Regions from separate parts of the Anaerostipes faecis genome, predicted to be linked through region 3. Evidence: predicted binding sites of a transcription regulator. Region 3 holds the regulator's gene; each other region holds the start of a gene.
The links. Region 3 encodes Rex, which represses fermentation and respiration genes when NADH is low (regulators of the CRP and FNR family bind a similar motif). Its sites were predicted from a motif close to ATTGTTAANTANTTAACAAT; they were not measured.
Positions count from the first base shown of each region.

Region 1: rsxC (electron transport complex subunit RsxC) is a predicted target of Rex. The motif match lies at 1,274-1,293, and genes of this name have one in related genera.
Region 2: QGT46_RS15565 (complex I 24 kDa subunit family protein) is a predicted target of Rex. The motif match lies at 1,557-1,576, and genes of this name have one in related genera.
Region 4: QGT46_RS13165 (acetyl-CoA C-acetyltransferase) is a predicted target of Rex. The motif match lies at 1,286-1,305, and genes of this name have one in related genera.

Region 1 covers NZ_CAJSYK010000032.1:13,552-16,690, reverse strand. The annotation lists gene QGT46_RS15260 (glutamate-5-semialdehyde dehydrogenase) at 1-1,227, shown strand, start outside; gene rsxC (electron transport complex subunit RsxC) at 1,485-2,801, shown strand; gene QGT46_RS15250 (RnfABCDGE type electron transport complex subunit D) at 2,815-3,139, shown strand, end outside.
Region 2 covers NZ_CAJSYK010000034.1:16,289-19,427, reverse strand. The annotation lists gene nuoF (NADH-quinone oxidoreductase subunit NuoF) at 1-1,056, opposite strand, end outside; gene QGT46_RS15565 (complex I 24 kDa subunit family protein) at 1,057-1,530, opposite strand; gene QGT46_RS15560 (hypothetical protein) at 1,832-2,017, opposite strand; gene QGT46_RS15555 (iron-containing alcohol dehydrogenase) at 2,005-2,556, opposite strand; gene QGT46_RS15550 (hypothetical protein) at 2,498-2,890, opposite strand; gene QGT46_RS15545 (DeoR/GlpR family DNA-binding transcription regulator) at 2,922-3,139, opposite strand, start outside.
Region 3 covers NZ_CAJSYK010000012.1:88,420-91,558, forward strand. The annotation lists gene QGT46_RS09810 (ABC-F family ATP-binding cassette domain-containing protein) at 1-812, opposite strand, end outside; gene QGT46_RS09815 (redox-sensing transcriptional repressor Rex) at 965-1,624, shown strand; gene acpS (holo-ACP synthase) at 1,641-2,003, shown strand; gene QGT46_RS09825 (NAD(P)H-hydrate dehydratase) at 2,000-3,139, shown strand, end outside.
Region 4 covers NZ_CAJSYK010000022.1:17,890-21,028, reverse strand. The annotation lists gene ilvN (acetolactate synthase small subunit) at 1-132, shown strand, start outside; gene QGT46_RS13175 (Hsp20/alpha crystallin family protein) at 443-889, shown strand; gene QGT46_RS13170 (DUF2000 domain-containing protein) at 960-1,220, shown strand; gene QGT46_RS13165 (acetyl-CoA C-acetyltransferase) at 1,585-2,766, shown strand; gene QGT46_RS13160 (enoyl-CoA hydratase-related protein) at 2,792-3,139, shown strand, end outside.

The sequences.
Region 1 (3,139 bases), on a different contig from region 3:
GGAAGACAGGCAAAAGAAGCGTCGGTCGTTCTGGCGCAGGCGCCCATGAATGACAAAAACGAGCTGCTCAGGGAAGCGGCAGACCAGCTTGTGACAAACCAGAATTACATTCTTTCGGAGAATGTAAAAGACGTGAAAGCAGCCATGGAGCGCGGGATGTCGGAGGCACTGGTGGACCGTCTGACTCTGACGGTTGACAGGATCGAAGGTATGGCAGAAGGACTCAGACAGGTGGCGGACTTGGAAGATCCCATCGGGGCAGTCACCGAGATGAAGCCCAATAAAAGCGGACTGCTGATCGGAAAGAAGGTCGTGCCTTTGGGCGTTGTGGGGATTATCTATGAATCCCGTCCCAATGTCACTGCGGATGCGTTTGCTCTTTGCTTTAAGACAGGAAACGCCTGCCTGCTCCGCGGCGGAAGCGACGCCATACATTCTAATCTTGCGATTACTAAAGTTCTCCAGGAATCATTAGCCAAGAAAAAGATGCCGGTATTCGGCATTCAGCTCCTGGAAGATACCAGCCGGAAAACTGCCACAAAGATGATGCAGATGAATGAATATATTGATGTCCTCATTCCAAGAGGCGGAGCCGGATTGATCCGGAGTGTCGTGAAAAACAGCACGGTTCCCGTGATCGAGACAGGAACCGGAAACTGCCATACTTATATCGATGAGTATGCAGATCCCCAAATGGCTGTCGATATCGTGGTCAATGCAAAAACTCAGAGGCTTGGAACCTGCAATACATGCGAGTCTCTGGTCATACATAAAGATGTTGTACAGACCCATCTTCCGGCTGTTGTAGAGGCATTGCTGAAAAAGGGAGTGCAGGTCAGAGGAGACGAGAGAGTCATGGCAGTCAGTGACCAGGTGATCCGGGCGACGGAAGAAGACTGGGGAACCGAATATCTGGATGCCGTTATCTCGGTAAAGGTCGTGGACAGCTTTGATGAGGCGGTAAAACATATCAACCGCTACAATACCAAACATTCCGAGGCGATCGTCACAGATTCTTATTCCCATGCCCAGGAGTTTCTGGAGAAGATCGATGCGGCTGCAGTCTACGTAAATGCTTCCACGAGATTTACCGATGGATTCGAGTTCGGCTTTGGAGCCGAGATCGGAATCAGCACCCAAAAGATCCATGCAAGGGGACCGATGGGACTCGATGCGCTGACGACTACCAAATTTATTATTTATGGCAATGGACAGATCAGGCATTAGATAAAACTTCAAAGAGGGAGTTCTCAGGATCGGGGACTCCTTTTAGATTGATAATTATTTCACATATAGAAAGCGCTATTGTTTCTTTTTCTGTGCAAAAAGATGAAAAAAGTAAAAGAATGAAAAGATTTTAGTGAGATGTGTGTTATTTTATGGGATTTCATTTGTGAAAAAAATGTCGAAAGTTGATTTTGCATGCTAAACAATTTATCATTAAAGATATGGAAATTAAAGAAAAGAGAAAGGAAGGCTTAAAAATGGCATTGTTTACATTTAGCGGCGGAGTTCATCCGGATGACGGGAAAGAATACGCAAAAAATTCTCCGATCACCGAATATCTGCCTAAAGGAGATGTTGTTTTACCTGTCGGCCAGCATATCGGGGCACCTGCGAAACCGATCGTACAAAAAGGTGATCAGGTACTGGCGGGACAGAAGGTTGCAGAGGCAGGCGGTTTTGTGTCTGCCAATATTTACAGCTCTGTTTCGGGTACGGTGAAAGCAATCGAGCCGAGAGTGACTCCCGCCGGGGCAAAAGTAAATGCAATTGTAATAGAAAACGACGGAGAATTTAAAGAAGCGGAGTTTAAAGCAAAGCCGTATCAGGATATGACCAGAGACGAGGTTCTCGCTGCGATCAAAGACGCAGGGATCGTCGGGCTCGGAGGGGCAGGTTTCCCGACTCATGTGAAGCTGGCTCCGAAAGATCCGGATGCCATCGAGTACATCATTGTCAATGGTGCGGAGTGTGAGCCTTACATAACCGGAGATTATAGGATCATGATGGAGACTCCGGAAGTCCTCGTGGAAGGTCTTAACATTGTTCTTGACTTGTTCCCGAAGGCAAAAGGAATCATCGCAGTGGAAGACAATAAAAAAGATGCCATTGCCAAAGTCAGCGATTGTGTCAAAGGAGATGCAAGAATTTCGGTTGCAGAGTTAAAGACAAAATATCCGCAGGGAGCGGAGCGTTCCCTGATCTATGCGACTACGGGAAGAGCCATCAATTCCAGTATGCTTCCGGCAGATGCAGGATGTATTGTGGACAACGTGGCAACGATTGTTGCTGTCAAGGAAGCGGTAAAAGAGGGAAGACCTTTGTTCCGCCGTGTGGTAACGGTGACCGGAGATGCGGTTGAGAGCCCTAAAAACCTTTTAGTCCGCACGGGAACCAACGTCAACGAACTGATCGAAGCAGCCGGTGGATTTAAGGGACAGCCTGAGAAGGTGATCTCCGGAGGTCCGATGATGGGAATGGCCATGTTTACTACCGACGTTCCGGCAGTCAAAACATTTTCTTCTCTGCTTGCATTTACAAAGGACCCTGTGTCTGCCGTAGAGCCGAGCAACTGTATCAACTGCGGGCGCTGTGTCAGCGTCTGTCCTCAGAAGTTAATGCCGGCGAGACTGTCCGTACTGGCAGATAACAATAACTTTGAAGCATTTGAGGCACTCCACGGAGATGAGTGTGTGGAATGCGGATGCTGTTCTTTTATCTGTCCGGCGAAGAGAAACCTGGCACAGTCAATGAAGACAGGACGCAAACAGGTCTTGGCAAATCGTAGAAAGAAGTAAAGGAGAGGTACATATGAACGAAACATTATATCGTGTTTCAGCAAACCCGCACGTAAGGGACAAAAGCTCAACACAAAGCATTATGCTGGACGTAATCCTTGCATTACTCCCGGCCACAGTTTTTGGTATCTATATCTTCGGTGCATCTGCGGCTGTGACCATTGCGGTCTCCATTGTCACCTGTGTGGCTGCTGAGTATATATATCAGAAGCTAATGAAACAAAAAGTTTCCGTCAGCGATCTGAGCGCGGCTGTGACCGGACTCCTGCTTGCGCTGAACCTGCCGGCAGGTGTTCCTTTCTGGATGCCGGTGCTCGGCGGCCTTTTTGCCATTATTG
Region 2 (3,139 bases), on a different contig from region 3:
GTTCAGCACCGTCGGTTTTCCAAACAGGCCCTGTTCTACGGTTCTCGGCGGTTTTACCCGGGGCATCCCCCGGCTGCCCTCGATGGATGCCGTCAGTGCGCTTCCCTCTCCGCACACGAAAGCGCCTGCTCCTTTATTGATATGTAAATGGAAAGAAAAATCAGTTCCCAGAATATGTTCTCCCAGAAGTCCGCATTCTTCCGCCTGTTCTATTGCCCGTTTCAGACGGCTGATTGCCAGGGGGTATTCCGCCCGCACATAAATATATCCTTCCCGGGCGCCTACCGCATAGGCGGCGATCATGATTCCTTCGATCATCTTGTGGGGATCTCCCTCCATGATGCTTCGGTCCATAAATGCACCCGGGTCCCCCTCGTCTCCGTTACATACGACATAGCGGATTTTCTCTTTCTGTCCGGCTACCTGGGACCACTTATACCCTGTTGGGAAACCTCCGCCTCCCCGGCCTCTCAGATTCGACTCTGATATTTCGCTGACCACCTCTTCCGGCTTCATGTCAAACAGTGCTTTTTCCAGAGCCTCGTATCCGCCGATGGATAAATACTCCTCTATATGTTCTGCGTCAATATGCCCGCAGTTTTTTAATACGTTTCTCGTCTGTTTTTTATAAAAGGGAATCTCTTCCTGCCTCTGATATTCAATTCCATCCCTCTTGAATAACAGATGCCTGATCGGTTCTCCCTTTTCAATCGTCCTGTGAAAAATCTCCTCACAGTCTTCAAGCTTCACCTTTGTATATAGGATTCCCTGAGGCTCGATCCTCATCAGAGGCCCCATCTCGCAGAAGCCATGGCATCCGCTTTTTTTCACTCCGATCTCACCGTCTCCGTGTGCAATCTCCGGTCCGAAATGGACTTCTACGTCAGGATGTTCCCCCACTAACTCACACATCCTGTCATAGATGGCGCCTGACCCGCCGGAAAGACAGCCTGTACCTGCACAGATCAGGACCCGGCATTTGCTTTTGTTCATCTGCTCCCTGGAAGTTTGACGGATCTGTTCAAGAACTTCTCTGTTTTCAATTTTTTTCATCATTTAAGCTCCTCTCAGTTCACGGATCAGTTCAGCAGCAGCATCCGGGGTCATCGCCGGATAGACTTTGTCATTGACGGTGAGGACTGGTGCAAGCCCGCAGGCACCAAGACAGGAAACGGTCTCCAGCGTGAACATCATATCATCAGTGGTCGCTTTCTCCTCTGAGAGCCCCAACTCACTGTAAAGACGTTCCAAAATGGAGACTGATTTGCGGACATGACAGGCTGTCCCGTTGCAGACTTTAATGATATATTTTCCTTTTGGTTCAAAAGAAAAGTTTTCATAAAAGGTCGCAACACTGTACGCCTTGGCTTCGTCAATGGACAGCTTTGATGCCACATAACTTAAAAGCTCCGGCGGAAGATAGCGATATTCTGCCTGAATATCCTGGATGATCGGGATCAAAGCAGCCTGCGTAAGCCCGTGAGATGCTATGATCTCATCTGTTTTATCATAGTAGGCCTGGTTTAACATGAAATACCTCCTTCACATTGTGCATTTTGGTTAAAATTTTATCAATCACTGTTAATTATATGTCAAATTTGACTGATTATCAATAAAATAAGTATAAAACTTTCTCTCCAAACTGTATTTCAAATCAAATCACAGGACCTTCCCTATGAAATAAAAACGCTCCGCGGGTTGTGCACAGATGCGTAAGGAAATTATTTGCCTGCGGCAAATTGCATCAGGCACGCAAAGTTGTCAAGCCCCTCAAAGAGTGAGGGAGGGGTTGGGGCGTTGAAGTGGGCTTGCCCACTTTGTTCTTCTTTTATTACATCGCCAGTTTAAATATTTCTACAATATCTTTTATATTTAAGCGGCGCACCCAGCCGATGCTTCCGTCCTCATGAACAACGCGTACACGTTTCGCCATGCGCTCCATCACTTCTTCATCTAAGTCCTCGACTCCGGGAACATCCCTTAATTTTGTCGGAACACCGAGGCTTAAGAAGAACATTTGTCCCTGTTGTCTTTATACACATATTTCATCCATGCAGGAGTGATCACCGCAAGTCCTGCTCCGTGAGTTACGCTCTGATATTCGCCGGATAATTCATGCTCGATGAAATGGGATGCCCAGTCTCCGGTTCTTCCCATACCGGTCAGACCATTGTGCGAAAGAGTCGATGCCACCATGATGCTGGCTCTTGCCTCATAGTTCTCAGGATCTTTCATGAGAATCCGTCCGCAGTCCATACATGTGTGGAAAATAGCCTCACATAAATAGTCCGTCAGTATGTCATTTTCCTTTTCAGGAGTAAAATATCTCTCAAATGAGTGAGACATGATGTCAATGATGCCGCATGCCGTCTGAAATGGAGGCAGGGTCATCGTAAGTTCCGGATTTTCAATGGCAAATCTGGCACGGTTGATGTCATTGTCACAGAACCGTTCTAAATTTTCGTCTGCTTTTGTGATAACACAGCTGTTAGACGCCTCACTTCCTGTTGCGGCAATAGTAAGAATGACACCTAAAGGAGTACTCTTCGTTGGCACATCGTGAGGTACCCCGGATTCTTGTCAAAGCACGCTCTATATGAACATAAAGGCTTTCTTTTAATTCTTTGTCCCGGATCAGCTGAAGTCCCATGCGGTCTTCCACATATTCAATGAATGTATGGATTTTGGAATCCAGAATACTGTTTTTAACTGTATAGACTCTCGATGCATCCCCTTCTCTCCTCAGCCATTGGTAGAGAGTGGATTCATCTGCATGATTCAGAAGAATGTTTACCATCAGAGCATTCTTTGCGATTTCACCAACCGTCACATAACCCTTGCTGTTCAGAATCACTTCTATTATTTCTTTAATCCGATTCGACATCTGCATAGTTCTTACCTCAAAAACATTTTAACACATACTATTCAAAGATCACATCTATATCATGATCAAAACAAAAAGTATCAAATTCTTCCGGCAGGGGACGGTCGGTGATCAATACGTCGATCTCCGCCAGATCAAATACTTTTATATAATATTTACAGTTTATTTTTGTGTGGTCTGCCAGCAAAATGGTTTTTTTAGCCTGCTGATGATATACCCTGGTGATCTCCGCATCTTCTAAATATAAGTTTGTCA
Region 3 (3,139 bases):
TGGTGCCGGATCTCCTGCTGCTGGTTTTCGTACTCCTTTAAGCGGATCGCCTTTACCTGATCCCTTTTCTTAATAAAAGAAGTGTAGTTGCCGTCAAAGAGCATCGCATGCCCCGCCTCGATCTCCATCACCTTGTTGACGATCTTGTCCAGGAAATACCGGTCATGGGAGACCAGGATGACAGCGCCCTCATAGTGGCTTAAATAGTTTTCCAGCCATTGGATTGACTCAACATCCAGATGATTGGTAGGCTCATCCAGGAGAAGAATCTCGGGCTTCATCAGCAGAAGTTTTCCGAGAGCTACCCTTGTCTTTTGTCCTCCGGACAGTGTCTCAATCATTTTTTGAAAGTCTTCCTCTTTAAACCCGAGTCCTTTTAAGATTCCTGCGATCTCACTTTCATAGGCAAAACCGTTTTTCTGTTCAAATAAATGAGTGGTCCTGGTGTATTCCTCCATCTTTTCTTCGAGCTCTGCGCCGCTTAAATGCTTCATCATATGCTCCAGAGAGCGGAGTTTTTTGTCCAGTTCGATCACATCTTGTTTTATGGTCAAAAGCTCTTCATAAATGGTGCGGGAAGAAGTATGGTCCTGATGCTGTGCGAGATAGCCGATATCGGCGTCCTTCTTTTTGTGGATCTCCCCTTCGTCGGGTGTCATCTGATCCATGATGATCTTGAGCAGGGTGGACTTTCCGGCGCCGTTTAAGCCGATGACGGCGAGCCGGTCCTTCTCATTGATATGAAAGGAAATTCCTTTCAGGACTTCCTGGTCGACAAATGTTTTATGTATATTCTGACAAGATAAAACCATAGTGCACTCCTTCAAAATTTCTAAGCTGTAAAAATTCCTTTTAAGCATAACATAATTTCTGAAAAAACGCACCGAAAAGTTTGACAGTTATTAGACAATCTTATATAATTTATTTAATTTGAGTAGTTAATAAAATAAGTGGGAGGGTAATAATGTCATCAATGGATAAGAATATATCACCGGCAGTTATAAAGAGATTACCTAGATATTACCGTTATTTGGGGGCTTTGAAAGCAAAAAATATTACGAGGATCTCATCCAAAGAGCTGAGCGAGAGAATGAAAGTAACTGCATCCCAGATCCGACAGGACCTGAATAACTTTGGAGGTTTCGGGCAGCAGGGATACGGTTACAATGTAGAAAACCTTTACGTGGAGATCGGCAAGATCCTGGGGCTTGACAAGAGCAATCAGATGATCATTGTCGGTGCCGGAAATCTGGGGCAGGCATTGGCCAATTATCAGGATTTCAACAATAACAGCATTGGTTTTCAGGTGATCGCACTGTTCGATGTAAATCCGAAGCTGATCGGCATCACGGTGCACGGAGTAGAAGTGCACGATATTGACGATATGGAAGAGTTTATAAAGAATCATGAGATCAAGATCGCAGCCCTCACGCTTCCGCAGGACCAGGCGCCGAAGATTGCCAAAGATCTTGTGTCCTGGGGCATCAAAGGATTTTGGAACTTTGCTCCTGTGGATCTCACGCTGCCAGACAGTGTGACCGTGGAGAATGTCCATCTGGCAGAAAGTCTCATGACGCTGACTTACAATATTCACAGCAGGGAAGACGGCGAGGGCGCGGAGTAAAGACGGGAGGAACGCCATGATTGTCGGTATAGGAACTGACCTGATAGAAATCGGGCGGGTACAGAAGATGGTGGAGAGAAAGAACCGCCTAAGCCGGATTTTTTCAGAAGAGGAACTGGCATACGCAGGTTTAAACAGTACGACTCTTGCTGGTAATTTTGCAGTTAAAGAAGCCGTTTCCAAAGTATTTGGAACCGGCTTCTTCGGATTGGAGCCCTATGAGATCGGAGTGTTCCGGGATTCAAAAGGAGCGCCTTATGTGAAACTGACAGGCAGAGCCGAAAAGCTGGCATCGGATATGCAGATTACGAAATTTCATGTGTCGGTTACGAACACAGGGGGGCTGGCACAGGCTTTTGTCATAGGAGAGTGTCTATGAAATATGTTTTGAAAAATCAGGAAATGCAGGATGTTGATAAAGAGACCATACAGCAGATCGGAATGCCGGGTCTTGTGCTGATGGAGCGGGCCAGCGAAAAAATTGCCCGAAGGCTCATGGAAACGGTCAGAAAAAGTGACAGGATACTTTCTGTGGCAGGATGCGGAAATAACGGGGGAGATGCGCTGGCTGCGGCCAGAATCCTTCTGGAGGAAGGATATTCTGTGGATTTCACAGTCGTGGGGGAGCTGTCCAAGGCATCCGGAGATTTAAAGACGCAGTATGATATCCTTACCCGTCTTGGGTATGAGCAAAAAAAAGAAATAGATTATAACGGCTATGACTGGATTTTGGAAGGAATGTTCGGCGTAGGCCTTTCCAGGGAGATAGCGGGGATATATCGGACCGTTGTGGAGAGGATCAATGAAAGCAGAGCCAGAGTCATGTCGGTCGATATTCCCTCCGGCATCAGCGGGGATACGGGGAAAGTCCTTGGATGCGCCGTCAGGGCAGACGCTACGGTGACGTTCGGCGGGCCCAAGGCAGGACATCTGCTCTATCCGGGAAGAGAATATGCGGGACGGCTGTATGTAGAAAAGATAGGTTTCTTTGATTCCGTTTTAAAGAAGCATGCAGGGGGATTCACATACGACAGGGAAGATCTAAAGAGGCTTCCGGGCCGTTTTGCGGATTCTCACAAGGGCACCTACGGAAAAGTCCTGATCATAGCAGGAAATGAGACGATGTCAGGGGCTGCTTTTTTTTCGGCAAAGAGTGCTCTGCGCATGGGCAGCGGACTGGTAAAGGTGATTTCCTGTGAAGCCAACCGTCCGATTCTGCAGTCTATGCTTCCGGAAGTACTGTTCGGAACATATGAGAATGTAAAAAAAGCCCTTGAATGGTGTGACTGTATCTTATTCGGACCTGGAATGGGAGTCTCAGAGCGGACCAAAGAATTATTGGAAGAGGTTTTACAGTGTGGAAAGAAACCTCTTTTGCTGGATGCCGACGGCCTGAATACGGTCAGCCGTTATGGAATGGAGATCGATTATCCGGCAGGGTGTGTTCTCACACCGCATCTCCTGGAAGCTGCAAGGCTTCTTGAAATATCCGCAGAGCAGGTGAAAGAAAGTTTG
Region 4 (3,139 bases), on a different contig from region 3:
TTGATCGAATCTGTACGGACAGAAGCGAAGAACAACTCTATATTAAAAGTTTTTAAGAAAAGGTTTTCCAGTATTGAGGTGGTGCGGGGCGGAAGTGTCGCGATCGACTCCATCAGTATGCAGGACAGATAATTGAGTTTTTTATTACTATTTCCGTCACGCTTTGAAATGTGTTCCTACAATAGTGATAAAAAACTGCCTCTGGATGTTTCCTTCCGTTGGTGGGAAACTTCTTCGACAAATACTATATGTGATTTAAAGGCTCAGGAGCAAACAGGCTCCCGAGCCTTTTTCTGAATGATTGTTTTGTGAAAAAACTGTGAACTTTTATTGGAGGAGTTGACATATTGAAAGATAATTGTTATATTACACATAGAACAAATAAACAACATATAACAGTGCGGGTATTCCCGTACAGGAGATAGAATAGGAGGAATGACTTATGTTGATGCCAAGTATTTTTGGAGAAAATGTTTTTGACGGATGGATGGACCGGGCGTTTAAAAATGCATTTCCTGCTGACCGTTTTGGCTTTGGAGATTTTGAACGCGGCATGAAGACAGATATCAAAGATACAGAAGACGGATATGAATTAAGTATGGAACTTCCTGGTTTCAGCAAGGAGGATATTTCCGCCCAGCTGAAAGACGGTTATCTGACCATCAGTGCGGCAAAGAACGAAGCAAAAGATGAGAAAGACAAAGAGGGCAACTATATCCGGAAAGAGCGTTACTCCGGACAGTGCAGCAGAAGCTTCTATGTCGGAAAAGAACTGAAACAGGAGGATATCAAGGCGAAGTTTGACAACGGCGAACTGGTGCTGAGATTTCCAAAGGCCGAGGAAAGAAAAGAAGTTCCGGCAGAGGAATACATTTCAATAGAGGGATAACGATAAAAGATTTGACCGGGGTGTTAAAAAGGTACCCCGGTCAAATCTTTTATTCCTCAGGCATCCGGGAATCATAACTTTTCCTGTGCCTGTCCTGAAAGGCAGCCGTGAAATTTTAAAAGAATTGAGGTATAAAGTAAATCTGCCCGAGTTTAAAGAACTTATCGCGGCAGACTTCTCTGATCTGGCTCAGGGCTGTATGATTTACAGTGAGTTTATTGAAAAAATGTTACAGACGGCAGAGGAACAGCTCGATTATCTCGGGATTGCCCTGTGCGGACCCAAAAAGATGGTGAATAAATTAACCGGTAGCCTGCCTCTTTTAAGATAAAAAATGAAGGAAAAAGAGACAGGCACAGATGCTTATGATAAGCCTTCATCATGAAAACAGTGTATATTGTTAATTTTGTGACGATTTTATGTTGATTTTAAGGGATACAATGTCTAAAAATATATGAAATTTTTCTAAATAAAAAAACGAACATATGGATGTATTTAAAAAAGTACAATCTATACTGTATACAAAAGACTAAAACAAATGGCTTAAATACGCAGTTTTTAAGATGATATGAAGCCTGGATTAAAGCCTGAAAAAAATTAGTAATTGAAATGAAAAAGTGATTGTGATACTATTAACATATCGGCGGGAAACTGCCAAACACTATATAACACAGAATTATTATGGAGGAATTGATATGTCAAGAAAAGTAGTTATTGCAAGTGCTTGTCGAACAGCAGTAGGTAAGATGGGCGGAGCATTGAGCACAACTCCGGCTGCTGACTTAGGATCAATCGTTATCAAAGAAGCGCTGAACAGAGCGAATGTTAAGCCAGAGCAGGTAGATGAAGTATACATGGGATGTGTTATCCAGGCTGGTTTAGGACAGAATGTTGCTCGTCAGGCATCCATCAAGGCAGGTCTTCCGATCGAAGTTCCGGCAACAACGATCAACGTTGTGTGCGGTTCCGGACTGAAGGCGGTAAACATGGCTGCAGACATGATCAGAAGCGGTGACGCTGACGTTGTCGTAGCAGGCGGATGTGAGAACATGTCAATGGCTCCATATGTATTAGATCAGGCACGTTTCGGATACCGTATGAACAACGGCGTATTAAAAGATGCTATGGTTAATGATGCATTATGGTGTGCATTTAATGACTACCACATGGGTATGACAGCAGAGAACATCTGTGACCAGTGGGGACTTACCCGTGAAGAATTAGATGAGTTTGCAGCAGCGAGCCAGCAGAAGGCAGTTGCAGCTCAGGAAGCCGGAAAATTCGACGAAGAGATCGTACCGGTAGAAGTAAAAAAGAAAAAAGAAACCATTATCGTAAACAAAGATGAAGGTCCTCGTCCGGGAACAACAGCAGAAGGAATCTCAGGATTAAGACCAGCGTTCAAACAGGGCGGAATGGTGACAGCTGCTAACTCTTCAGGAATCAATGACGGTGCAGCAGCAGTTGTAGTTATGAGTGAAGAAAAAGCAAAAGAATTAGGCGTTACCCCGATGGCTACATGGGTTGCCGGAGCACTCGGCGGTGTAGATCCTAAGATCATGGGTATCGGACCAGTTGCTTCTACAAGAAAAGTTATGGAAAGAACAGGAATGAGCATTGATGACTTCGACCTGATCGAAGCAAATGAAGCATTTGCAGCTCAGTCTGTAGCAGTAGGAAAAGACTTAGGATTCGACTTAAGCAAATTAAATGTAAACGGCGGAGCGATTGCCATCGGACATCCGGTTGGAGCTTCAGGATGCCGTATCTTGGTTACTCTGCTTCATGCAATGAAAGACAGGGGAGCTAAGAAAGGTCTTGCAACACTTTGCATCGGCGGCGGTATGGGATGCTCTACCATCGTTGAAATGGACTAATTTAATTTGAAAGGAGATTGAATCCATGGAATTCATCACATATGAAACAGAAGGTTTTGTAGGTATCCTCACCATCAACCGTCCAAAAGCATTAAATGCATTAAACAGCCAGGTGCTCGGCGAGATTGAGGAAGCACTGGATGCTGTTGATCTGGAAAATACAAGAGCCTTGATCCTTACCGGAGCAGGAGATAAATCCTTTGTGGCCGGAGCTGACATCGCTGAGATGAGTACATTGACAAAAGCAGAAGGAGAAGCCTTCGGTAAGAAGGGAAATGACGTGTTCCGCAAGTTAGAGACATTCCCTATTCCGACCATCGCCGCAGTGAACGGATTTGCACTGGGAGGAGGATGTGAAATCTCCATGAGCTGT